Linked DNA regions of Desulfurobacterium sp. TC5-1. The protein of the gene in region 1 binds, or shares a complex with, the protein of each later gene. Links are inferred from orthologs where the notes say so. Each region holds a gene or a part of one and is shown on either strand. Other genes may lie near its edges. The genes, in order: dnaG and dnaB.

Region 1 (12,372 bases):
TAAGAGGATAAAAAACGTACGAATATTTTCCGTGTGCCCACGTGCCTTTTTTAAGAATAGATTCCTTAAATGCCTCTTTTATGTGAAAATAAAGGTAATTACCCTTCTTTAAAGAAGCTTTCTGAACAAGTTTTTTATAAACGTTCCTATCAAGATTCCGTCTTAAAACACTATCTTTTAAAAGGTAAAAAACATTTGCATTAATGGGATCCTGAAGAATCTGCCTCAACGTTTCAATATGAATCCCAAAAGACAGAGCACCTACGACCCTACCCTTGACAGATATTGGATAAGAAGCTCTCAAGCCCGGAAAACGTTTACATATGTAAAAATAAGCAGCAGGCTTAAAAGCGGTCTGTATCCAGAGAATATCCTCTCTTACTTTTGCTTCCCGTGGTTCTGAGGTCATTTTGGCAAAAGAAAACCAGTTCATCTTAGGATATTTAAAAAAATGCATCTCCTCAATATGAAAATCGCTATGGAGCTTCTGCCACAAAGGTGTAAATTCTGATTTCAGTATAAGAGGATTACCCAATTCATAAGACTTTCTAACAGAAGAATCTTTTGAAATCATTAAAGCTTCTGATAACAACCACTTTTTTGTTGTCTCTATCATTTGAACAACATACTTTCTTTTGTGGTTAAAAAACCTTTTCCTCAAGGAAATTTCAAAATGCATTTGAGCCTTTATAAAAAAATAGCCGGCAACAGCAAAGATTATAATTATAAAAACTGTTAAACTCAAGAAATTTATCTTAAAGTCAGCTTTTCTTATATTCATTTGTAAACCCTATATGCTTATAAGGAATCCTATTTATAATAATGTATTATTTTTGCAAATAAGTCAAGAAATTAAACAGGTATCTAAATTTTCACTTCTGACGCTCTGCAATAAGAAAATTGCTGTGTATCATAGATAGTATAGCAAGAGCGGAAATATCGTAACCGGTGATGTAATATCTCGCTTCGTTAACAGCCACCGAGGCAACGGCCAACTTTTTATCACCGTCCTCGACAAAACCGGTAAACCACTCACACCTGCCTTCAGGATAGTTAAGTTGAGAGAGCGTTCCTGTTTTACCACCAATAGTGAGGTAAGAATATCTCCTGAGGCGACGGAAAAACTTCTTGTCAGAGGCTGTTCCAAATCTGACAGTGTCAAGCATCATTTTTTTTATTGTTTCTGCCGTCTCTTTTTTTATAACACGCCCCAAAACGTGAGGACGATTCTTATAAATGACTTTCCCCTTATACCTTACCTCTTCAATCATGGAAGGCAGCACCATAACACCGCCATTTTCTATAGTAGCCGAAATGAGAGCCTCGTGTAAAGGACTTGTCCTCGTTTCTCCCAAACCGGCTGCAATTAAAGCAAGGTCATAATCGTCAAGAGGTTTCCTGATAATACCCCACGGAAAACCGTAATCTTTCCTGTTAAATCCAAACCTGTAAGCATAATTAAGAAGTCTCTTTTCCCCTATAAGCCTACCGATAACACCAAAGTAAGGATTAGAAGAATAGGCAAAGGAGTGGAACATGTTTCTCGGAATTATATAGTTACTTTTAAACCAGACTTCGGGAGAACAGGAATCATCGTGACCTCGTGTTATTAATCTCTCTTTCGGATCTATGCCAAACTCAAGAGCTGCAGCTGCCGTAATTATTTTAAAAGTAGATGCCGTAACAAACGTGTTCCTGATTGTCAAATCAGGATAATTTAAGCTGCTAACGGCTGCAATCACCTTACCGGTGGAAGGTTCTATAGCAACAAAAGCACCGTATTCTAATTTATATCGCTTAAATTCTCTTTTTATATCCTTCTGAATTTCAGGATTTACAGTAAAAATCACCTCTGTACCATTTAAATCTCTATAAACATATCTACCATCCTCTACATGAGCTTTTTTAAAAAGGGTGAATTGTAACGTAAAATTCCCGTTTAATTTATCAAGAAAAACTTCGTACGGTTTCTCTGGTCTCTCTATTTCTGTTTTGCCACCTATATTTGCCATTGAATTAATAATATAGGGATAAATTACAATGGCAAAAATTATCGCAAAAGCAAAAAGCCAGTATCTTAACTCCTTCCTCTTAAAATCAGCCATTAAATCACCTTCTCCCGATTCCATTTATGAAAATGCTGGTTTAAAATATATTCCAACTACTTATCGTATGGAAGGCTAAATGAGCATCAAAGGATATCTGATAGAACTTGCAGAAAAAAAGAAAAACTCCATAACTACCGACTTTGAAACCATTTCTTTAGAAGCCCTCGGAAAGGCCAGCGAACTGTGGAAAGAGTTTGAAGGTGAGGAAATAAAAGCCACAATAGGAGCCGTTGACGGAAGCTTAAACAAGAAAGAGTTCCTCGGATTTGTTGTTTTTGCCGTAGCTGCATCGTCTGTTTTCTTCAACGAATCAGGAAAAAATGAGGAAAGAGAAAGCTATAACATAGACATAGATGTTCTAAAACCCTCAGAATACTCTGACTCAAGAATCAGGCTTTTTATGGGTATTCTTGAAATAAAAGAACTCCTTAAACTATATAAGGAAGAAAATCCCGACATTATGCTTATCGACGGTTCCATTGTAGGAGACATAATAAGGCCAGTATCGTTCACCTTCCAGATTGAAGACGAAGAAAGAGAATACGTTGAAAACTGCCTTTTCCCCGAACTAAAAGAAACCTTCTCTCTAAATTCTATAAACTCCAGGGCTTTTCACGAAAAAATTGTAAAAGACGTAAAACCTGAAAAATATCCTGTTATTGCAGGTTACCTTGAATATCTTGAATATTTATTATCGATAGAAAAATTGCTCAATGTTGCGGAAGACAGAATAGTAGCCATATCAAAGAGATCCTCTTCAAAAATTTACAACTTCAACTCTATCATGCCTGATATATTCATCTTTCAAATGGCTGATGTACCTTCCGGATACAGCAACCCCGTTGAGGTAGAAATATCACCTGAAAAAAAGTACAGGTTTCCTGAAATATTTGAAGATTCTTTCAGAAAGCGCAAAATAAACGTTTTCTTTGCAAAATTTACCACAGACGTGTACAAAATAGAAACAAACCTTCAACCTGAAAAGGTAATGGGAGCATTAAAAGGTACGATAGTAAGAAACTATCCCTACCCTCTAAAATTAGCCCACGACTCCGTAAAAATAGACAACCATACGATGGAAAAGATAATATCTGTCCTGTCAATCCATTTTAGAACAGGAAGGGAAGGGGTGGATTAACCACCCAGAACCTCAACAATTGCATCTTTGTAAGTCTTAACCATCAGTTCTATCTCTTCCTCTGATATGGCGAGCGGAGGCATCATTACAAGCGTAGGACCTAAAGGTCTTGTGAAAACGCCCTTTTCTATTATCCGTCTTGAAACACGCCTTCCAACATCGTCCTTCCAGGAAAATCCTTCTTTAGTCTCCTTGTTTTTTACCAGTTCTATGCCAACCATAAAGCCTCTACCACGAATATCACCCACATGCTTCAAGTCAGACAGGTGAAAATTCAACTGTTCGTAGAGAAACTCTATCTTGGGCAAAAGAGCTTCAGGCCATCCCTTCTCTCTAAAAAGCTTTAAGTTCTCAAGTGCAACTGCACAACCGAGCTGATTTCCCGTAAAAGTGTGTCCGTGGAAGAACGTTTTTCCACTCCCGTAATCTCCGCCCCAGAAAGCTTCGTAAACATCATCCGTAGCAAGAGTTATAGCCAAAGGCATATATCCGGCTGTTAACCCTTTAGAAACAGCCATAATGTCAGGAACAACATCTTCCCACTGACAAGCAAACATTTTACCGGTTTTCCCAAAACCGGTAGCAACTTCATCAAGTATGAGCAAAACACCGTATTTATCACAGAGCTCTCTTACTCCCTTTAAAAATCCTTCAGGATGAACGATAATACCGGCGGCCGCTTGAACGAGAGGTTCCATAACAACAGCCGCTATCTCATCACCCCTTTCTCTCAGGATAGATTCCATAATAGAAAGAGAATATTCTTTACATTCATCTTCTGTTCCGTCAAACCTGTATGGATGAGGGGAAGGGACCTTGAACGTTTCAAACATGAGTTCCCTGAACATTGAATGAAAAAGATCTATTCCACCTATACTGACAGAACCTATCGTATCACCGTGGTAAGCCTCTTCAAGCTTTATAAACTTGGTTCTCTGTTTTTCTCCCTTTAGTTGCCAGTACTGATAAGCCATTTTAAGTGCAACTTCCATCGCCGTAGAACCGTCATCCGAATAAAAAACGTGTTTTAAACCTGGCGGGGCAATATCCACTATCTCCTTTGCAAGCTGAACGGCAGGAACGTTTGTTAAACCTAATAAAGTCGAATGGGCAATTTTGTTTGCCTGAGCATAAAGGGCATCATTTAACCTTCTAACGTTGTGACCATGAACGTTACACCAGATTGAACCGACAGCATCAAGATACCTGTTGCCATCAACATCATAAAGCCAGCATCCTTCACCTTTCTCTATCACGATTGGTTCATTCTTAACGTACTCGGCCATCTGAGTAAAAGGATGCCAGACAAAAGTTTTATCCCACTCTTTCAGTTGATTTGCATCTATCCTATTCATTGTATCCCTCCTTTAAAAGTTCAACCTCCTTATTCCAGTAAATCGGAACCCTATCAAAAGGTAAAGTGTCATTATCATCAGTCACATAAAGGTAAGAAACGTCAGTGGATAAAAGAACATTTGACATTTCACCTTCAGAAGCACCGTATATTATACAGCTGCTTTTTTCGGGAAAATCGGAATAGCAACCGTAAGTCTCAAACACATCGTAACTGTTTTCAAAAACAACAACATTATCGGCAAAGGAAAAATACCCCTCCGGAGGTCTTGTTCCCGGATTTAAAACAACAAAATAGTTTCCCTTAGATTTTATATAACCATACAGCGTTTTGTAATAATCAATATTGCCGGTATCGTTATCACTTGTTACTTCATCAAGGAAGAAACCTTTTATCCCCGGGTAAAGGCTTAACCAGGTATCAATGTCAGCTTCTACTTCAGACAACGGTCTCTGAGCGTATGTTGTGTAAACATAACCTACAGGAAGAAAACCCCTATCATTTAAACTTTTTATCATTTCTGTGTAATTTGGATCTTCAACACTGCCCGGTCCTCCTTCAAAGGCAGGATTTAGAACAATTATCGGAGAAAGTTCAGCAGGAAGCGAAAGAATCTTTTCCCAATTGGAATCAGTCAAATCCGGGTAAAAGTATGCAGGTATCAGGATTTTATGCTCCGGTGCTTTTTCAACCCTTACGCCGCACGATGAGATGAGAAAGACAGAAAGAAGGAAACACCATATCCTCATAAAACCTCCGGAAAACAAAAAGACCTTTTTAAACTTCGGAGAATAAATTTATAATTTAAATAATCATACCGCTACGGAGGCACGGAATGAAACTGATAAAAAGAGTGATCACGACAGTTGCTTTACTTGGCATATTTACAACTTCATACGCCATGAACTACAATGAGATAAAAATTGCCTATCACAAATCTTTCACATATGAGAAAGCCAGAGACTATAAGGACGCCATAAAAGCCCTCATGCCCGTTTACGAAACTTACCCCAAAGGATACACGGTCAATCTGAGACTTGGATGGCTTTACTACCTGATGGGGAAGTACAAAAATTCAGAGGTTCACTACAGAAAGGCGATGGAAGCCATTCCTTCTTCGGTTGAAGCAAAACTCGGTCTTTCCCTTCCACTTATGGCAGAAAAAAGATGGGCAGACGTGGAATCATTAATGTATAAAGTGATAAAGACGGATTACTACAACTTTTATGGAAACTTAAGACTTGCCGTAGCTCTTAGAAACGAAGGAAAAGCCAAACTCGCAGAGCAGATAGCAAGAAAAATGCTCGCACTCTACCCATCAAACGTTGCATTCCTTACAGAGTTAGGGCTTGATCTATTTGCCCAGGGAAAGAAAAAGGAAGCGTACGCTACATTCAGCGACGTTCTTATTCTTGACCCCGAAAACACGGTCGCAAAACATTATCTTGGAATTAAATAATGACATTTAAGGATATCCCCGAATTTATAGCGGACAAAATAGAAAGCGGCAAACCGTACATAGCCGTAAGAGAACTTTCTTCAAGACTTCTCCTTGAAATATGTAAAATCCGTAAAAAACCTATAATAGGAAAAGTTGCAGGCACACTGCAGGAACTTGCTCTGCAACTGATTCAAAAAGACTTCCTGAATCCCGGAATAATGACAGAACAGGAACGACTCTTCATAGTCAGAGATGCCATAAGAAAAACGGGAATTCCCCACTGGAGAAGCCCTTCTTATGTAGAAATAGTTGATAACAGGATAAGAGAACTAAAAGAACATAACATTGAAACAGAAACCCTGCGGAAATGCGCAGAAAAAGTCAACGGAAATCTTTCTAAAAAGTTGAAGCTAACCGCTAAAATCCTCGATAATTACAACTCACTTATAGGAAAATACAAGAAGTACGACATTTTTTCACTGTTTGAATCAGCAAAAGGGAAAAAACCGGAATATAGCGAAATTATACTCTTTTTCCTTCCACAAATACTTCCTCTTGAAGTGGATTTTCTGAACTCAATAAACACACCTATCACTGTAATAACTTTTAAAGACAACGGCTCATTTTTCAGTAAGTTAAGTAAAGAAAACCTAAAATTAGTTCAAAACTGGAAAATTATTGAGGTTGAACCGGCAGATATTGCGAAAAACTTCTCTTTTAAACCAGAGGGGAAAATTGACAAAGTAAAGTTAACGGAAATTTCCTATACCACGGAGAGCGAAGGCATTAAAATTGTTGTCTCTTTTGTTAAGAAACTCTTATACGAAGGCGTTCCTCCAGAAAAAATAGCCATTGCAGGAAGGAATCTCGAAGGAAAAGAACTGCTGTTTTACGAGGCATTCAGAGAAGAAAAAATTCCCTTCTTTTCCCAGTACAAAGGTATTCCTGTTAGTTTACATCCGGCCGTCAAAAAATTTTTATCCAGCGTAAAAAACGACGAAGAAAAAACCATAAAGGATTGGTGTAAGGCACTCAAAGAATCAGCTGAAAAAGAAAACATAGAAGAAGAACTCGTAAAAGAACTTGAAACACTAAACCGAGAAATCGTCGCCCTAACCGAATCCAATATCATAGAGAATAACAAAATCAACGGTAAGGAATTTCTTGAACTTTTAAAAATTATAATGAAAAACAGAACCTTTCTTATATCAGAAGAAGAACCCTTCGGCGTGTTTGCAGGTACACCGGAAAATGTACCATCAGCACTTCCAACCCACATACTGTTTTTCGATTTCTCATCGGGTACCTATCCCCGCTCATTCCCGTTCGATCCAGATTTCAGCTACCAGGAAAGGGAAGAAATAAACCGGATTTTAAACCTCAACAATCCGATTTTAGAAGCTCTACCGGGGCGAGAAAAACTGATAATGTATGAGTTCCAAACATTCTACAATGTCCTTGCCACAGATCCTCAAGAGATGATATTTACATACCATATAGATAAAGGCAGTTCCACGTTCCTTTCCATACTAAAAACCTACACAAATCTGAAAAAAGAAAGTAGAAAATTTGTTTCCGCAAAAGCAAAAAGGCTCCTCTCTATATACAAAGACAAAACCAACGCTCACACACCTATAGAATGGGGAATTGTCAGATGGAAAGAAAAAATAGAAGGCGCTAAAGAAATGAACTTCATTTTTGACTCCAACTTCATAGGCAAATACCTGCCCAAAAACCTTTCTGTAACTGACGTTATATCTTACTTTGATTGTCCAACAGAGCTTTTTTTCACAAAGATCGTTGGTTACAAAAAGACCACAACCGTAGAAGCCCTTGAAGGACAGATATACCATGAATTCATAAGGCGGTATTTTTCAGAAGGTGGAAATCCGGAAGAACTGTTTGAAAAAGTTTTCAAAGAATTCACTCAAAGTGTGGATGAAGAGCGGATCTTTCTCCACAAGCCTTTTATCAAATATAACATTTTAAAATTTATAGCCGACTGGCAACCAAAAAGTAATGTTTACAAGCAGGAAATAGATGTAGAGGTAAAAATAGATGACATAACTCTATCTGGGAGAATAGACTGGGTCGAAAAAAAAGATAAACACATAGAAGTCATAGATTTTAAAAGAGGAAACGTAAGTACAGACGAGTATGATCCGGGAAAGAAAAAATCATTTCAGATAATTTTATATGGACTCTCCCTTGCAAGAGAAAAGGATGTCGTTAAAGCTGTGAAAAACTGGAAACACAAACAGATAAACTTTGCATTTATAAGCATTCCCAAATTCAACAAAAAAAGTGAAGAGAAAAACTGGCTGAAATATTTTGAAGGAAAGAGAATAAGAAAAGAAATCATGTCATCCATTACGTGGGTAGTAACAGGATATAGAATGATAGAAAAAGGGTTTTTTGCACCCCTTGGCATTAACCCTTATAAACCAAGTCCAAAAAATAAAGAAAAACTTTTCAGCTTTAGAGAATCAAATATGTGCCCCTATACCCACACTTTAACCCAAAAGCAGCTAAATATTTACAGAGAAAAAGTGCAAAAAATGTTTAAACGTATTAACAAAAAGCTCTGGGGCTAACTTATAACCTGAAAAAGCATCTATCCACCACTTAACACTTTTTAAGCTTCCCTGAATATATTAATCTAAAGGCAAATTAAAACGTTTATTTTTAAAATCCTGAGAATTTACTTGACAGATTAATTAAACAGAGATATGATAAAAGTCAGGAGATTGTATGTATCTAACTAACGGAGGGTATGATGAGAAAGAAATTACTGTTGGGACTTATACTGGTTCCACTGGCTATAACAGCCTCCTGCGGAACTGCCAAGAAAGAAGTTAAAGTTACACCCGAGCAGCAGAAGGAACAGGTAGAGCTCAAAGAAAAGTATCAGAAACTGTTAGACGAAATTGACACTATGAAAGATAAACTCACTAAAACTAAAGAAGAGAAGGCTGCTACACAAGAGAGAATAACTTACCTTGAAAACCAGATTGCAGCTCTTGAAGCTGAAAAGGCATCTCTTCAAAAAGAACTTTCAACCATGCCTTCAAAGGAGAGCCTTGAACAGGAACTTCAGGCTCTTCAGGCTCAGTTAGGGGGTGAGCAATGAGAAAGTTAACCGCAATAGTCACAGCAATGCTTATCTCTTGTGCGATTTCTCCAGCATTTGCAGCTGGAACATGTTCATCAAACATCTCAAATTATGAAACATGCACAGCAACAAATTCAACTGAAAATGCAACAGGAAATACAACAGAAAATGCAGCAATTCAAAAACCAACTGAGGCTACTTCGTATGAAGAATTAATGGCCCAGTACAAAAAAGCTCTTGCAGAATACAACAGTTTAAAGGCTGAACTTGAAAAAGAAGAAAAAGAGCTTGCCATGCTTAAAGCTCAAGAAGCTGAACTTGAACAGAGGTATAACGCTCTTTCCTCAGACGTTGAAGCTCTGAAACAGGAAATAGAATACAGAAAGCAGCTTGAAGCAAAGATTGCAGAGCTTAAAGCAAAACTCGCAAAAGCCGGCAACAAAGTAGAAATGCTCCGAAGAAAGTTCATGGCACTTCCTAAAAGCTACCGCGTCGTAAGAGGTGATACTCTATGGGGAATTGCTTCAAAAAGCTACATTTATAACGACCCCTGGCAATGGCCTCTAATATACAGGGCAAACAGGAACAAAATAAAAAATCCTCACCTTATTTTCCCTAAACAGGTGTTCACTATACCGAGAAATATAACAGCCGAAGAAGTGATAGACGCAAGGAGACAGGCTCTAAGAACCCCTCCACCTCCAGGTGCAAAAGTTATAAAAGTCGGCCCTGTTAGAGCTGAAGACGTTCCAAAAACAGCAACCGATTACTTCCTTTTCATGAACAAATAACCGTTGAGGGGGGAAAGTTCCCCCTCCATTTCTCTTGACTTATCCACAGATAAGAATAATTTTAATGGTGCGTTCTCTTTACTACTTTTAAAAGAGGTGATATAATTGGGGAGAAAAAAAATCCCCCACTCTTTTGTAGAAGACTTGCTATCAAGAGTTGACATCGTTGACATAGTGTCAAGGTATGTCTCTCTCAGACAGGTAGGCCGCAACTTTTCAGCCCTCTGCCCCTTCCATCCAGAAAAAACTCCCTCATTTGTCGTAAGCCCGGAAAAGCAAATATTTAAATGCTTCGGCTGCGGCGTTGGTGGTAACGCAATCACCTTCATAGAGAAGTACGAGAATCTATCGTTTTACGAAGCGGTAAAGAGGCTCTGTGAACTTTCAGGCATTGAATTTCCATCAGAATTTTCAGAGGAAGATTCTGAAGCCGATACAGTATTTGAAAGCGCCAACAAAGCAGCAAAATTTTTCCACTCAAAAATAGACAGAATAAAGGAATATTTGAAAGCCCGTTCAATAGATAAAACAAGCGCTGAGAGATTTCTAATAGGATACGCACCCGCCGATTACCACAACCACCTCAAAATAAATAGAGAAATACTCAAAAAGCTAAATCTTATAACTGAAAAAGGTTACCCATTCTTTAAAGAGAGACTCATCATTCCCATATTCAACCACAGTGGCAAAATTGTAGCGTTTGGCGGAAGAGCACTCAAAGCAACTCAGAAACCAAAGTACATCAACAGTCCAGAAAGCGAGATATTCCACAAAAACAGCATCCTTTACGGATTTTTCCAGGCAAAAGAACGGATTTTAAAAGAAAAGGAAGCTGTTGTAGTAGAAGGTTACTTTGACGTCATATCCCTGTTCCAGGCAGGAATAGAAAAAGCGGTAGCTCCCATGGGAACTTCCTTAACAGAAAACCATGCTAAAACGTTGAAAAGATACGCAAATCGGATAATTCTATTTTTTGACGGCGATGAAGCTGGCGAAAAAGCCACACTGCGTTCTTCAAAAATTTTCACAGAGTTAGAAGTTGAACCTTTTATCGTCCGTCCACCGGAAGGTGAAGATCCTGATTCCCTCGCAAAGAAATCACCTGAAAAGCTTAAAAAACTTCTGTCAGAACCAATTCCGCTCATCCGGTACCTCATAGAAAAAGTTGAAAAGGCACCACTTGAAATGCAGGCAGAAGAGATAAGAAAGGTCATCGACGTATTCTCACCTATGAAAGACAAAAATCCCTTCAAATTTAAAAAATTCCTCTCAGAACTATCTGCCGTTACAGGTGCAGATATAAAGTGGCTTAAAAAGCAGGTGCCGCAGTATAGAAACAGAAAAGATGCAGAAAAAATCGAAAAACCCATAATACCTGAGTATGAAAAAGCTTTCATCAAAGGCATGATAGAGGGAAAAATACCCGTAAACCTCGACATATCACCAAACGTCTTCGTATCAGACGATTGCAGAAAACTTTTTGTTCTTTTCAAGATGAAAGGAAACATACCTTCATCGATAGAGATAGAACAGGAATACCCTGAACTTGGTGGAACAATCGCAGAAATAGCACTTACCGAATTTACCGAAGAGGAAATAAAGGCTTCTCTGTGCAGAATTGTCAAGAAAGAGTTAGACAGAAGATTGAAAAACACAAAAGGCTTCATTGACAGGAAAAGGCTGAAAGAACTGTGTGTCAATCTAACACCTGAGGTTGGGGGAATTGAGGAAATTATTTCTTGCATCCATTAAATCAAGGAGGTGCAGCGTTGGAGAAGAACAGCTTTGAAGAGCTGATAGCCCTGGGGCGAGAGAAGGGCTATGTAACATTTGACGAACTTATAGAGCACATCGACGAAGAAGCTCTCACCCCGGAACTCTTAGAAGAGCTGATGACGCAACTTGACGAGTACGATATAGACATTATACCAAAAGAAGGTGCCGAAGCCATAGATCTGTCAAAGCTCCAGATAACGATATCACCTGATACGCTCCCCCGTTCTGATGACCCCATAAGGCTTTATCTTAGAGAAATGGGCGGCATCCCCCTCCTTAAAAGGCATGAAGAGATAGTCTTAGCAAAAAGGGTTGAACTTGGAAGAAAAGCACTTGTCAGGTACCTTCTGAAAACGAGAGAAGTTTTAGACTTTGTTCTTAAAGCAGAAGAAGAAATAAGAGCTGAGAGATTAAAGGTAAGAGACATTCTCCGGTCACCTGATGACTTCGCTGAGGGTGGTGAATCAGAAAGACGAAAAAAGTTTTTCGCTATAACCGGAAAAATCAGAGAACTCCTGCCGGAGTTTGAAGCAAAGTACGAAACGTACAGAAAAAGACCGAGGAGCAAGAAAGCAAAGAGGGAACTCATAAAAGTGTGGGCTCAGATCAACACACTTTTAAGGAAACTTCCAATATCATTTTCCATATACGA
Region 2 (12,416 bases), 490 kb from region 1 along the record:
TTCATCAGGCGGCAAATGTTGACACGACAGACCACAGACAGAAAGAAATGATGGAAACAAACTGTGAGGCTTTTAAAAAGATTCTGAATGCCGCCTTGAAAACGAAAGCTTCCGTCATTTACGCTTCTTCTGCCGCCGTTTACGGAAATGGCGATGTTCCCATGAAGGTTCATCAACCTCTTTTCCCTGAAAATGTTTACGGTTTTTCAAAATATGCGATGGATATGTTTACCTGCAAGTTTATGAAAGAGCATCCGCAGATGCACGTTGTGGGTCTCAGATATTTCAATGTTTACGGTCCCCGTGAGACGTTCAAAGGGAAAATGGCAAGCATGATTTTAAAGTTAACCGTTCAGATAATGAAGGGGAAAAGACCGAGGCTTTTCAAATGGGGAGAGCAGAAGAGAGACTTTGTCTATGTTATGGATTGTGTTGAAGCCAACATAAAGGCTTATGAAAGTTTTAAAAACGGTATCTTAAACGTTGGAACAGGCAGAGCCAGAAGCTTTAACGAAGTTGTTGACGTTATCAAAAAAACTCTGGGTGTGGACATTGAAACGGAATACTTTGACAATCCCTATGACTTTTATCAGAACTATACGGAAGCTGATTTGACCAATACAAAAGAAATACTTGGCTGGACACCTCAGGTTCAGATAGAAGAAGGCATCCCTGCATACATAGACTGGATTAGAGAAAACGTGAACATCAATAAACTTGATTTTTAGGCGGAGGGCTAATCCGCCTCTTTTTCTTCATTTTCATCCGGCAGAGATTCCTTTATTTCAAACAGTTCATCAGCTTTTCTGATTACGATTTCGGCTATCCTTGGATCAAAGTGCGTTCCGGCCTCTTCTTCTAAAAGTTTGATAACTTTTTCTTTTTGCCAGGCAGGTTTATAGGGCCTTTTTGATATTAGTGCATCAAATACATCAACAGCAGCAGCTATTCGACCGTAAATGGATATTTCCTCTCCCTTCTTTCCGTAAGGGTATCCAGTTCCGTCAAATTTTTCGTGGTGCTCAAGGGCTATGAGAGCAGCTATCTGCAGTAACCGGCTTTTGCTTCCTTTTAGAATATTGAAACCTATTATCGTGTGCTTTTCCATAATTTTTCTTTCTTCTTCCGTTAACTTTCCCGGCTTGAGTAATATTCTGTCAGGTATCCCTATCTTTCCTATGTCATGCATTTGCGTGGCTAAAAAGAGTATGTTTATTTCATCATCGTCAAATCCAAGCTCTCTTCCCACAACCTTTGCGTATAGACCTGTCCTTAAAATATGGTTTTTTGTTTCTTTGTCTTTGTATTCAGCAGCATGTGAAAGTTTTAAGACGGTTTCTTTGTAGGCGTCGTTAAGTTCCGCGTACAGGTTCGTGTTTTCTATGGCCGAAGCCGCATATCCGCTTAAGAGTGTCAACATATCTTCGTCTTCTTCAGAAAAGTTACCATATAATTTGTTGATTGCCTGAAATACTCCAATCACTTCACCTTTTCGATTCAGGAGGGGTACGGCGAGAATGTTTCTCGTTCTGTATCCCGTTTTTTTGTCAATGCTTTTCTCAAACCTATAGTCGCTGTATGCGTCGTTAACGATGAGGGATTTACCATGCTGAAAGGTCCATCCAACGATACCTTTATCCCATGGAATCTCTATCCTTTCAACACCGTGAGCCACTATGGTCCACAGGATCTTATTTTCAGGATCTGCTAAAAAGAGACTGCATCTGTCAACATCGAGGATATCTCTTGCAACGTCGGATAGGAGGGATAAAAGTTTATGTAAATCTTTTTCACGGGTAATCTTTTCTGCGAAAGTAAGAAGAATTTGTAGTTTCTTGTCGGCAGCCATTTACACCTCTACAGTTTTGCCGTCAGATAGAACTTTAATGTTCCACTTTAGTTTGGAAAGCTCTTCTTTTATTTCTTCAACAAACGGAAATTTAAGGTGGTAAGCATAGATGGGAAGCTCTTTTGAAATGTTATTTTCTTCGAGGTCCTTTTTCAGTTCGCTTACACAGTAATGCTTTGCCTTTCGGGAAAGGTCCACCATGGATGAAGGGTAAGAAACATCAATAAAAACGGCTTTTATCCTGTTTTCATTTTTGACGAGATTCCACATCTGTTTACATTTATACGTATCGCCACTTATCAGGATACCTTTGTTTTCTTCAAATATAGCAAATCCGAAAGTTTTAACGGTATGGTTTGCCTTTAAAGGGTAAACCGTCAGGTTGCTAAGTCTCAATAGTTTTCCTTCTTCCAATCTCTTTAGGATTACAGCATCTTCACCGTTTGCCATTTTAAAATTTTTAAGCTCCGGCCAGACGGTGCCGTTGAATATGTGATTTTTGAGTGTTTGTATAACTTCATCATTTCCATAAACGGTAAGTGGGCTTTTTCTGTTTTTGTTAAACGGAATTTCGTCAATGAAAAAAGGTAGATCCTGCAGATGATCCATGTGGCTGTGAGTGACCAGTATGTGCTCTATTTCTTCTCGATTTACTTCTTTTGCAAAGAGATTTCCACAGTCAACAGCTACTTTGTTCGAAATAATGAATGTTACAAGATTCATTAACTTGCTTTTTGAACCGTAACATCCAGCCACATTTATAATCATTTTTCATTTCCCTGTCTTTAGTAAATCGGCTTAAATATTTTAGCAATTACCGAAAAGTTGCCGTCGGAGAGTTTGCAGAATCTTGCAGCATAAACAAAATCCGGAATTTGAGGAACCTGGTATATATAGGTACCGTTTGTGTAATCAAGTGACCAGGTATCGTTTGCCGAACCTCCATCAGAATCTATTATATTGAACTTACACGTGCCGGTGGCGTTGAATGAGGCCGGATCCCACGTCAATATGATGTCAAATCCCGAGTAGGAGGATATGGCATACGCTGTTTCATTTCCGACTATGTTTACAGAGATGTTAATATCTTCTCTTTCCCCCCTATTGTAATTAATGGCATATCCGTTGATATCAGGAGCCATGTTGATTAAATATTGTAACGGGAGTGCTTTATCGGATGTTGTGAATTCTACTGTTCTGTTATTGGATAAAACGACGGTTGCTCTTTCATCCCAGTCTGTTGTAAAGTTTGCGCTGTTTTTGAAAACATCCATGTTCAGTTTGCCCGTTTTTACCACTGGTTTAAACGTATAGCTGTCTATTTCTGAGTTTAATTTGAAAACCTTACCGATCTCCAGACTTCGCTGGCTGTTGTAACACAAAACTCTTATGTATTCGGTTCCGTCTGGAATTGATGTTTCGAGAAACGGAACCGATGACGGCAGTTCTTTAACGGAGTAGAGCGGTTCTTTTGCCCCTTTTATTATGAAATATTCTCCTATCGGTGAAGTCTCTTCAACGTAAGGGTAACCTTTAACGGTGGCATTGCTCAAGAAGTCAACATCACAAAAGTCCACGATAGCGGGGTTAACATCTACAAGCATTTTCAGTGTTCCGTTTGACAGGCTGTAATCTATATTGCATGTTTCAGATAAAAGTGATGGGTTAAAGCTGAAAGAGAGGGAATTTCCACTTACGGAAATCGGCGTTTTTACTTTTATAAACTTTCCTTCCGGTGTAATGCCTTCGAGTATTCCCGTGCTGTTTGACGTTACGGTTTTGTTGGATGTAATGATCCCCGAAAAGTCTGTGAACGGAGATAAAGCTGCTATTTTTGCGCAGACAGAAGAGTAACCGTCCGGGTTTGTGAAATCTATTACCGGATGCAGTTCAGTGCCGTTCATGATTGTCTGAAAAATCGCAGCCTGCGTTCCGTTTAGCAGGTCGTCAAGGGCCGCGACTGTCAGTACAAACGGCTCGGGAAGTGTTTCGTTGAATGTGTAGTTGTACGTGTTTACGGTGTAGTTTCCGGGAAATACAGGCATTTGAACACCGAACGTTTCAAATGTAAAGTAGCTGTCGCCTGTTTTACCGTATTCCGGAAAGATGAAGATGCTGTCAAGGTTTGTATTTACTGTGAAATTTCCGTTGTAAGCGATTTCGGTTGCCGGGTAGAAGATTCCCTTAAAGTAACCGGAGTAGCTACAGGTTGTATTTACAAATTGGGGAATGTTCACGGAAACCGTTGTATCATTTTCGTCAATTAGAGTGATGTTGCTTGAAATTCCGCCGGACGGATAAGAGATCGTTACATTGTCCGTTCTCAATGTTGATAGGTTGCTGTTAAAAGAATACATCTTATACGAACCGTTTCCGTTGTATTCAAACAGGGAGGATGTAAAGCCGGACAGTCCGAAAGGAGCCGTGTAATTTAAGAAAGAAAGGTCTATCCCCGATATGTATAAGTTTTCGATAAGATCGGATATGCCGTTGTTGAAAACGGAGAGAGTTCCTTTTCTCAGAATTATAGATTGAAAAAAGTCTTTCAGTATCAATTTCGTGTTATTGTATGTATCATTGTAGAAAACCTCGCCGGCGCTGCTAATGGGCAAAAAGTACTCAGAAAAAATGTCTCGAAATCCTGCAGGTGGATTATGAATAAAGTCGGCGTTTATTTCTTTTACAAAGGAAGTTATAAACGGATATTCCCCAGATGTGACATTTCCGTAGATTCCCGTTGTGACGAAAAGCTTTTTAAGTTTCACATTTACTGTTGTTTCACCGCTGATGTCTATTTTTCCAATACCAGAATAGATCGGATATTTCAGTCCATCAATATCTCTATAAATAACAACTTCAAATATTCTGTCTGCTCCTGCCGGAACTTCTAAGACAAATGTATGGGCACCGCCAGAAATATCATCCCACTCTCTAACGATGGGATTTATATCTAAAGAATCAATGGTTATCTTTACATCATATAAAAATTCAGCCTTTTCCACCGGTATGGATACATTTATGCGCAGGTTTCCCATATTATCGGAGGAAAGAGTGGAGTAGCCACACGAAAATAGTATTGAGCTAATAAAACAGATAAGTAATGAGAGCTTTCGCACGGCTATCCTCCTTAGAGTCCTTCTATTGATGTGTCAGGAATTTCTATGTTGAAGTTTGCCCTGGACTTTTCAGGTTTTTCCACATCCATTTCCTCCATTATCTCCTCTTCTTTACCGTTGTAAGGTGTAAGAGAGGGATATTCTGTCTTTTCCGCTGACTCTCTCTCGTAGAAGATTTTTTTCAGCACCTCTTCAGGAGCAATTTTGGGATAGAAAAGCTTTCTTACCGGGTAAATTGTAATCATTTCACCTTTTTTAACTTCTATTAATTTTTGAGGGTAAAAGAGGTTTTTCACTTCAACCAGTCCTGAATTTACTATCACGGTGACTCTGTTGATTGAAGAATCAACAAATAGTTCTGTCCCTTTCACTCCTATAATAGCTACGGGAGTTTTTATTATAAATTTTCCTCTGGTTCTTTTTACTATTTTATACACCACTTTTCCATATGGATTTTCTACGGCGACCGTTCCCGACGGAATGTATCTTTCAACTATTAACCTGCTACTTTCTAACATTGTAACAGAACTTTTGTCTATAAAATTTATTGTGGCTTTACTTCTTCTTTTCGTTCTTACAACATCGCCCACATCAAAAATTCCCCTGATTTTTTTCCAGAAAATACCTTTAAATGTATCTTTTCTGACTACTTCCACCCTTCCCGTTGCTTTTACAATTTTACCCACGTATCCGTGAGCGCTGAGAGGTATTGCAAATAGAAACATTACTATCAAATATTTTTTCATATCAACCTCTCAAAAGCTTCCAGAGAATGTAAGTCCTGCTACGTATCTTGAATAGTTGTCTTCAAGACTACCGGAACCAAATCCCTTTTCGTATCTCAATTCCGTACTTATTTTTGTTAAGTTTGATAAACTTTTTTCAACAATAACACTGCATCCCGGTATGATATTTCTGCTTCCGTCAGTATAGTATCTCATGTTCAGATAAGGAGTTATAAATACTGCAACCTCTGTTATATTTCTTTTTAATGTAAGAACGGTTTTTACCGCAATCTTATCCGGAAAACTTGCGAAATTTTTGTAAAGCACTGAAACTAAAATGTCTTTTATCTTTGAATTAATTTTTGCATATAGAGCATTTTTGCTTGATGTTTCAAGGTTTATCTCGCCGCCAGCTGTAAAAGATGTGGAAAATAGGGAAAATCCTTTTAAGCCTGTTTGGAATCCAAGTATATAGGATGAATCGTCCGTGTAGATATAATAGGGGCTCAGAGTAATTGTTTTATCATCTGATTTTCTTTCATAAAAGGGAGATAAAGAAATGTAGTCTAAAAATCTATTGTCTCTGTTTATCTGATAAGATACGAATGTTTTTACTCCCCATGAGGAATTCCTGGAAATTGCCGAATATTTAAAGCCTGTGTTAATCATCCAGCCACCGAACGTCTCCTTGAATTCATCCTCCGGTATAAACAGAGGGTTTGAGTCATATTGTATGGTAGAAAATACTTTTACAGTTTTTACAGGCAGTCCTGTTTTCAGTTTTAGTTCCGGATTTTTAATTTGTTCAGCTATTGACTTTGCCGTTTCATTTTTATTAAGTGCCCTGTAAGACAAAGCAGTCAGAAGTTTTACTTCATCAGGAACATGCCTGCCGAGCTTTTTGTATATTTCTATAACTTTCTGATAGTTTCTTCTTGAAAAGTAGATTTCTGCTAAAATTTTCCCCGTTTCGGGGAGGGGCTTTTTCTGGAAAGATAGCCGGAGAAGTCTTTCCCCTTTTTTGTAATTTCCGGTCATTAACATGGAAAATCCAAGATAAAGTAGCTCCTCTGCTGAAAGTCTCTGCTCCGGAACATTTTGGAGAATTCCAATTATTTCATCGTAGTCTTGATTTTTAAACATATTTCCTAAATTTTCTGCTGGAAAAGCGGTGCCTGTAAATACAATGAGAGATAGATATACCACTGCCAGTTTTTTCATTAAATCCCCGTAGATGTTTTAATTAAAATTTATAATCATACAAACAGAATATCAAGTTGGTTTAATTAAATTGAATTCAAAATTCGAACCCGTAATCTTCATCCCCTTCATCAAATGTAAAGTCAGGCGGTGAGGAAGGTTTTGACTCCTCCATTATTATTGGCGGTTCTTCTTCAAGGTTCTCTTCTTCACTTTTTATAAGTTCTGTTTCTTTCAGGTTTTCAAACCTTGTAAGATCTTTTATAAAGGAAAGAGTTATCGTTCCGGTAGGACCGTTTCTCTGTTTTGCTATGATGATTTCTGCTATTCCCCTCTCTTCTGGCGGTGGATCTTTTTTGTAGACTTCCGGCCGGTGGATGAACATTACGACATCCGCATCCTGCTCTATTGAACCACTTTCTCTCAAATCTGCAAGCTGGGGTCTTTTGTCTGAACGGTGTTCAACCTGACGGGACAGCTGGGATAGTGCTATTACAGGTATGTTCAGCTCTTTTGCCAGTCCTTTAAGGGAGCGGGAGATTTCAGATACTTCCTGTTGTCTATTTTCCGTTTTTCTTATTCCCCTCATAAGCTGAAGGTAGTCAACGATTATAAGATCGACGCTTTTTTCACTTTTAAGTCTTCTTGCTTTTGCCCTCATCTCAAGGACGGATATGCCTGGTGTGTCGTCGATGTAGATGGGTGCTTCCCTTACTGTGTCTGCCGCTTCTATAAGTCTGTCAAGTTCCTGTGAGGACAGGAATCCAGAACGGATTTTGTGAAGTGGAACGCCAGAGGCCTGGGCTAAAAGTCTTGTTATTAACTGCTCTTTTGACATTTCAAGTGAGAAAACGGCTACGCTTTTTCCCCTTTCAACAGCTACATTGTAGGCTATGGATAGGGCAAAGGCTGTTTTTCCCATAGATGGCCTTGCCGCTATAATTATCAGGTCTGAGTCTTGAAGTCCTGAAGTTTTGGTGTCGAGATCAGAAAAACCGGTTGGAATGCCGGTAACCATTTCTCTTTTAACGGCGAGTTCTTCTATTTCCTCAATAACTTTTGGGACGATTTCCGACACAGGAACTAATGTGTTTGTTACTCTTTCTTCAGAGAGGGCGAAAACCTTCTTCTCTATGTCATCTATCAGCACGTCCGGGTCAGGTGTTTCTTCTATCTTTTTTGGAATTTCTTCTGTGATATCAATAATCTTTCTCAAGAGGGCTTTATCTTTAACTATTTTACAGGCAGATTCAAACTTCTCATAGTTGTCAAGGGCAAATTCTAACATGTACGAGAGGTATTCTTCGCCGCCAACATTTTCAAGTAAGCCCCTCTTTTCGAGTTCATCTTTGTAGAAAATTTCATTCAACTGATTTTCTGTGTATCCTTCTGCCAAAAGCATCTTGAGAAACTTGAAGAACTGTTTATGTTCTTTTTTGAAGAAATCTTCTGGATTTAAAAGTTCTACCGCCCTGAAAGCAAATGAAGGCTGAATAATTACTGTTCCGAGAACTTTCAGTTCGGCTTCTATGTCAAAGGGTTTCATCATTTACCTCTTATTAAAGTGTCAGTCATGAAATTTAAGTCCTTTTTCGGCGAACTCAACGGCTTTGAATACTGCTCTTGCCTTGTTCAGAGTTTCCTTCACCTCAAGTTCCGGTTTTGAGTCTGCGACAATTCCGGCACCTGCCTGAACGTAAACCTTGTCCTTTCTAACGATAGCAGTTCTTATTGCTATTGCGGTATCCATGTTTCCGTCAAAGGAGAAATACCCTACGGCTCCTGCGTAAACACCCCTTTTCGAAGGTTCCATCTCTTCAATGATTTCCATTGCACGAACCTTTGGTGCGCCTGATACTGTTCCTGCCGGAAAGCACGCTTTCAGGACGTCAAACGCATCAAAACCTTTTTTAAGCTTTCCCACGACATTTGAAACAATGTGCATAACGTGGGAGTATCTCTCTATGATCATAAGGTCTGTTACCTTTACGGTTCCATTTTCTGCTACTCTACCAACGTCGTTTCTTGCAAGATCAACTAACATAATGTGTTCCGCCTTTTCCTTTTCGTCGGATAAGAGCTCCCTTTCCATTGCAAGATCTTCTTCTTCTGTCTTTCCCCTGCGCCTTGTACCGGCTATCGGCCTTGTTTCAATTTTTCCGTCTGTCAATCTTACCAATACCTCTGGTGATGCACCTACGATTTGGAAATCGTTATAGTCAAGCAGATACATGTAAGGAGATGGGTTGATGAACCTTAAAGCCCTATAGAGGGTGATGGCATCGCTTTTAAAAGGTTTTTCAAACCGTCTTGATAAAACCACCTGTATGATGTCGCCGGCTCTTATGTACTCTTTTGCCCTTTCAACGGCTTTTACAAAGTCTGAGTCGGAGAAGTTCACCTTCCACTCTTCACTTGGAGCTATTGCTTTGTTAACAAGTTTTTCCGGGGTGTTTTCAGAGAGGTTGTTTTCTATCTCTTCGATGGATGATACAGCTTCTTCGTATATTTCCTCTATTGGAGAATAATCCCTTTCTATTATGTATCCTATTATTTTTATGGTTTTTGAAACGTTATCGAAAATTATTAAATTTCTTGGTATTGAAAAGACCATATCATACAGCATGGAGTCTTCTTTGTCTCTTTTAGAAAAACCTGCCACTCTTGGTTCAAAGAACTTAACGGTATCGTAACCTAAGTAACCAAAAAAACCACCCCACATTCTGGGTAAGTTTTCGTCTTTAAAAGGTCTGTACCTTCTAAACTCTTCTCTCAAGATTTCTAAAGGGTCGGTTTCTATCTCTATTACTTCTATTCTTCCATTACGGTTTATCTCAACAAACCGTTCCTTGCTCTTAACAGTTATCAAGTTTCCAATGCCTATGATGGAATATCTTCCCCACTTTTCCCCACCTTCTACACTTTCAAGCAGTATGCTGGCACCTATATTTTTGAGCTTTACAAAAGCAGATAATGGTGTTTCAAAATCTGCTACAATCTCTCTGTATACAGGTATAAGGTTGAAGCCTCTTGCTGCAATCTCTTTTACGTCTTCCAATTTCATCCGTTTTCTCCACAGATAGTTGTAAGATAGAATTATAACCCTTAAAGAACCTAAAATGTTGTTTTAACGGTTTATGTATAATTAAACTCTGAAATTCTAAACCTTTTTTCTTTCAGGGGTTGATGTAATGAAAGACGCTATTTTAAAGGCCGCTGATAAGGTTTTCTCTACTTTTGGCTATCATGAGGCAAAAGTTGCTATGATTGCCCACGAAGCAGGTGTAGCCGTTGGAACTATATACAGATTTTTCAGTGGTAAGGATGAACTTTACAGGGAAGTCGTCAGGATGAAACTTTTTGAAATGGAAAGGCGCATCGTTAATGCTATCTCGGATAAACCGCCTCTTGATGCTCTGAGAGCTTATATTCACGAAGCTTTTACCTTCTTCGAAGAGAACAAGGAGTTTTTTAAGTTTTTTCTTCGAGATGTCGGGACGTTTTCGGTCGCTGACCTTGAAAAGTTCGGTCTGTCGTCATGGTACGACAATTTTATAAACAAGCTTACAAAGATGATAGATAGGGGAAAGCAGGAAGGAATTTTTAAGGATTTTGACAGTAAAATCGTAATGCTTTTCTTGTCCGGTGCGGTTAAGAATCTTGTATATTCTGAAGCCAAAGGCAGAATAAGGCAAAATATAGATTCAATAGAGGAAACCATATTTAAGATAATTACGGAAGGAATTAAGAAATGAAAAGGAGAAATACCATTAAAAAACGATTTTTATTTGCGGCAATTGCTGCTGCTCTTTCGCCTTATGCCTTTGCAGGAAAAGGCTCTAAAAGTGGCTCCGGGAGCGGCAAAAGCATAATGATTCAAAATCATGGTGAGGAGCATAAAATCCGGCGGAGGACAAGGGCAGGCAACTGTACGGGAATAGTTAACGCGACAATGAACGAAACAATAATGAAAATCCATCATCAGTGAAAAGTTTTGGCCATGCCAGTTGGAATGGGATTTCCGCCTTTTTATTTATCCTTTAGCGTATAATACAGCTAACACTTTATCAGGGCGGTTGTCATGATAAGTTCCACTAACATTAAACTCAAAGTTCAGAAAATGCTAAAGCCTCTTGCAGAAGCTTTTGATACGGTTGGCGTTACGCCGAATATCCTGACTGTGATGGGTTTTTTTCTCTCTCTGATTAGTGCTCTTCTTATATACAGGAGAATGTTTGCCATTGCCGGCTTTGTTTTTCTTTTCGCCGGAGCATGTGATATGTTAGACGGCATTCTCGCACGGGTTAAAGGAAGAGTTACAAAAGCAGGTGCTTTTATGGATTCTTTCTTCGACAGGTACGCTGACTTCTTTCCCCTTGCAGCTTTTGTTATTCTTTCTATTGATAGACGGGATGTAACTATGGCCGTTTTAGGATTGCTCTCTATTGTTGGTTCCTTTGCTACCAGCTATGCCAAAGCGAAGGCAGAATCTTTAGGTATCGAGTGTAAAGTGGGATTAATAGAAAGGCCGGAAAGATTTTTTATTATTCTTTTTGCTCTGTTTACAGGGTTTATCAGTGAGATGCTTCTATTTCTTGCCATATTTTCAAACTTTACCGCCTTTCAGAGATTCTTCTACACAATTAAAGCCTTAAAGAGAGAGTCCCAAAATTGAAGAGATATTTGTTTATTGCAGTATGTTTAATTCTTGCTATTTTTATGCTTAAATCAATCCTATTTTTTGCATACAATAGAAAAATAAATACACGATTTTACGTTGACAGGGGAGAATCTACCAACGAGGTTATTGTTAAATTATCCCGAAGTGGCATTATAAAATCAGCATTTTTATCTAAATTTTATGCGAAATTTAAAAAGATTAAAGTTAAAGCTGGGGAATACTCTATAAATGGAATTTATTCAGATAAAGACATTTTAGACATTCTTTCAAAAGGTCAGGTCCACTATGCGAAGTTTGTCATACCTGAAGGTTATAATCTTTTTGATGTGGCAGCCGTCGTAGAGGCTTCTTTTCGTAACTGCAAAAAGGAAAGTTTTTTAAAACTTGCCTTCAATGCTACGTTTGTCCATTCTAAAGGTTTTAATTCCACATCTTTAGAAGGTTTTCTCTTTCCGGATACCTATCTTGTGAGTGATGACGCTTTCTGTAAAGATGTTATCGATGCAATGGTTGAAAATTTCAAGAGGAAGACGAATCCTCTGTTTAGAGATTACAAACCACCCCCCGTTGTTGAAAAGGCACTGGGTAGCGTTGACATAAAGAAACTAATAACGGTAGCTTCAATTGTTGAAAAGGAGACTTCCGTTAGGTCAGAAAAACCGATAATAGCAGGCATCATTTATAAAAGACTCATAAGAAAAATGCCTCTTCAGTGTGACCCGACAGTTATCTATGCTTACAGATTAAAAGGGATTTTAAAAAGGGAATTAAAAGGGAAGGATATAGAGAAGATAAAGTCACCCTACAATACCTATTTTAGAAAAGGTTTACCACCAACACCTATA

The links.
Region 2: the proteins of dnaG (region 1) and dnaB are in contact, whole or in part, in a crystal structure (PDB 2R6A), measured with the Geobacillus stearothermophilus proteins. The link is inferred for Desulfurobacterium sp. TC5-1 from one-to-one orthologs. Residues at the interface, in WP_049624496.1 of Geobacillus stearothermophilus: Lys456, Leu457, Leu458, Pro459, Ala460, Asn463, Ala464, Leu467, Leu535, Leu536, Ile537, Ala538, Gln544, Glu545, Asp548, Tyr549, His552; in WP_033016901.1 of Geobacillus stearothermophilus: Ser13, Glu15, Ala16, Gln18, Glu91, Leu92, Asp94, Ala95, Val96, Pro97, Thr98, Ala99, Ala100, Asn101, Tyr104, Tyr105, Ile108.

What each region holds. Positions count from the first base shown.
Region 1 is NZ_ATXC01000001.1:610,201-622,572, forward strand. Bases 9,421-12,372 are described here. They hold dnaG (DNA primase), read left to right. Parts: upstream 9,421-10,049; coding sequence 10,050-11,696; downstream 11,697-12,372. Other genes in these bases: H153_RS09120 (LysM peptidoglycan-binding domain-containing protein), read left to right, coding at 9,421-9,944; rpoD (RNA polymerase sigma factor RpoD), read left to right, coding at 11,714-12,372. Outside these bases: H153_RS09840 (diguanylate cyclase), read right to left, coding at 1-781; H153_RS0103065 (penicillin-binding transpeptidase domain-containing protein), read right to left, coding at 873-2,105; H153_RS0103070 (DNA double-strand break repair nuclease NurA), read left to right, coding at 2,185-3,246; bioA (adenosylmethionine--8-amino-7-oxononanoate transaminase), read right to left, coding at 3,243-4,601; H153_RS0103080 (spherulation-specific family 4 protein), read right to left, coding at 4,594-5,349; H153_RS0103085 (hypothetical protein), read left to right, coding at 5,436-6,059; H153_RS0103090 (PD-(D/E)XK nuclease family protein), read left to right, coding at 6,059-8,635; H153_RS0103095 (hypothetical protein), read left to right, coding at 8,818-9,171; more of H153_RS09120, read left to right, coding at 9,168-9,420. UniProt on the Escherichia coli protein: RNA polymerase that catalyzes the synthesis of short RNA molecules used as primers for DNA polymerase during DNA replication.
Region 2 is NZ_ATXC01000001.1:1,103,127-1,115,542, forward strand. Bases 6,214-9,209 are described here. They hold dnaB (replicative DNA helicase), read right to left. Parts: upstream 8,440-9,209; coding sequence 6,988-8,439; downstream 6,214-6,987. Other genes in these bases: H153_RS0105715 (hypothetical protein), read right to left, coding at 6,214-6,911; trpE (anthranilate synthase component I), read right to left, coding at 8,458-9,209. Also shown: rfaD (ADP-glyceromanno-heptose 6-epimerase), read left to right, coding at 1-728; H153_RS09440 (HD domain-containing phosphohydrolase), read right to left, coding at 737-1,849; H153_RS09445 (MBL fold metallo-hydrolase), read right to left, coding at 1,850-2,617; H153_RS0105705 (hypothetical protein), read right to left, coding at 2,635-4,965; H153_RS0105710 (FecR family protein), read right to left, coding at 4,977-5,711; more of H153_RS0105715, read right to left, coding at 5,721-6,213; more of trpE, read right to left, coding at 9,210-9,954; H153_RS0105730 (TetR/AcrR family transcriptional regulator), read left to right, coding at 10,082-10,645; H153_RS0105735 (hypothetical protein), read left to right, coding at 10,642-10,878; H153_RS0105740 (CDP-alcohol phosphatidyltransferase family protein), read left to right, coding at 10,972-11,565; endolytic transglycosylase MltG, read left to right, coding at 11,562-12,416. UniProt on the Escherichia coli protein: The main replicative DNA helicase, it participates in initiation and elongation during chromosome replication. Travels ahead of the DNA replisome, separating dsDNA into templates for DNA synthesis.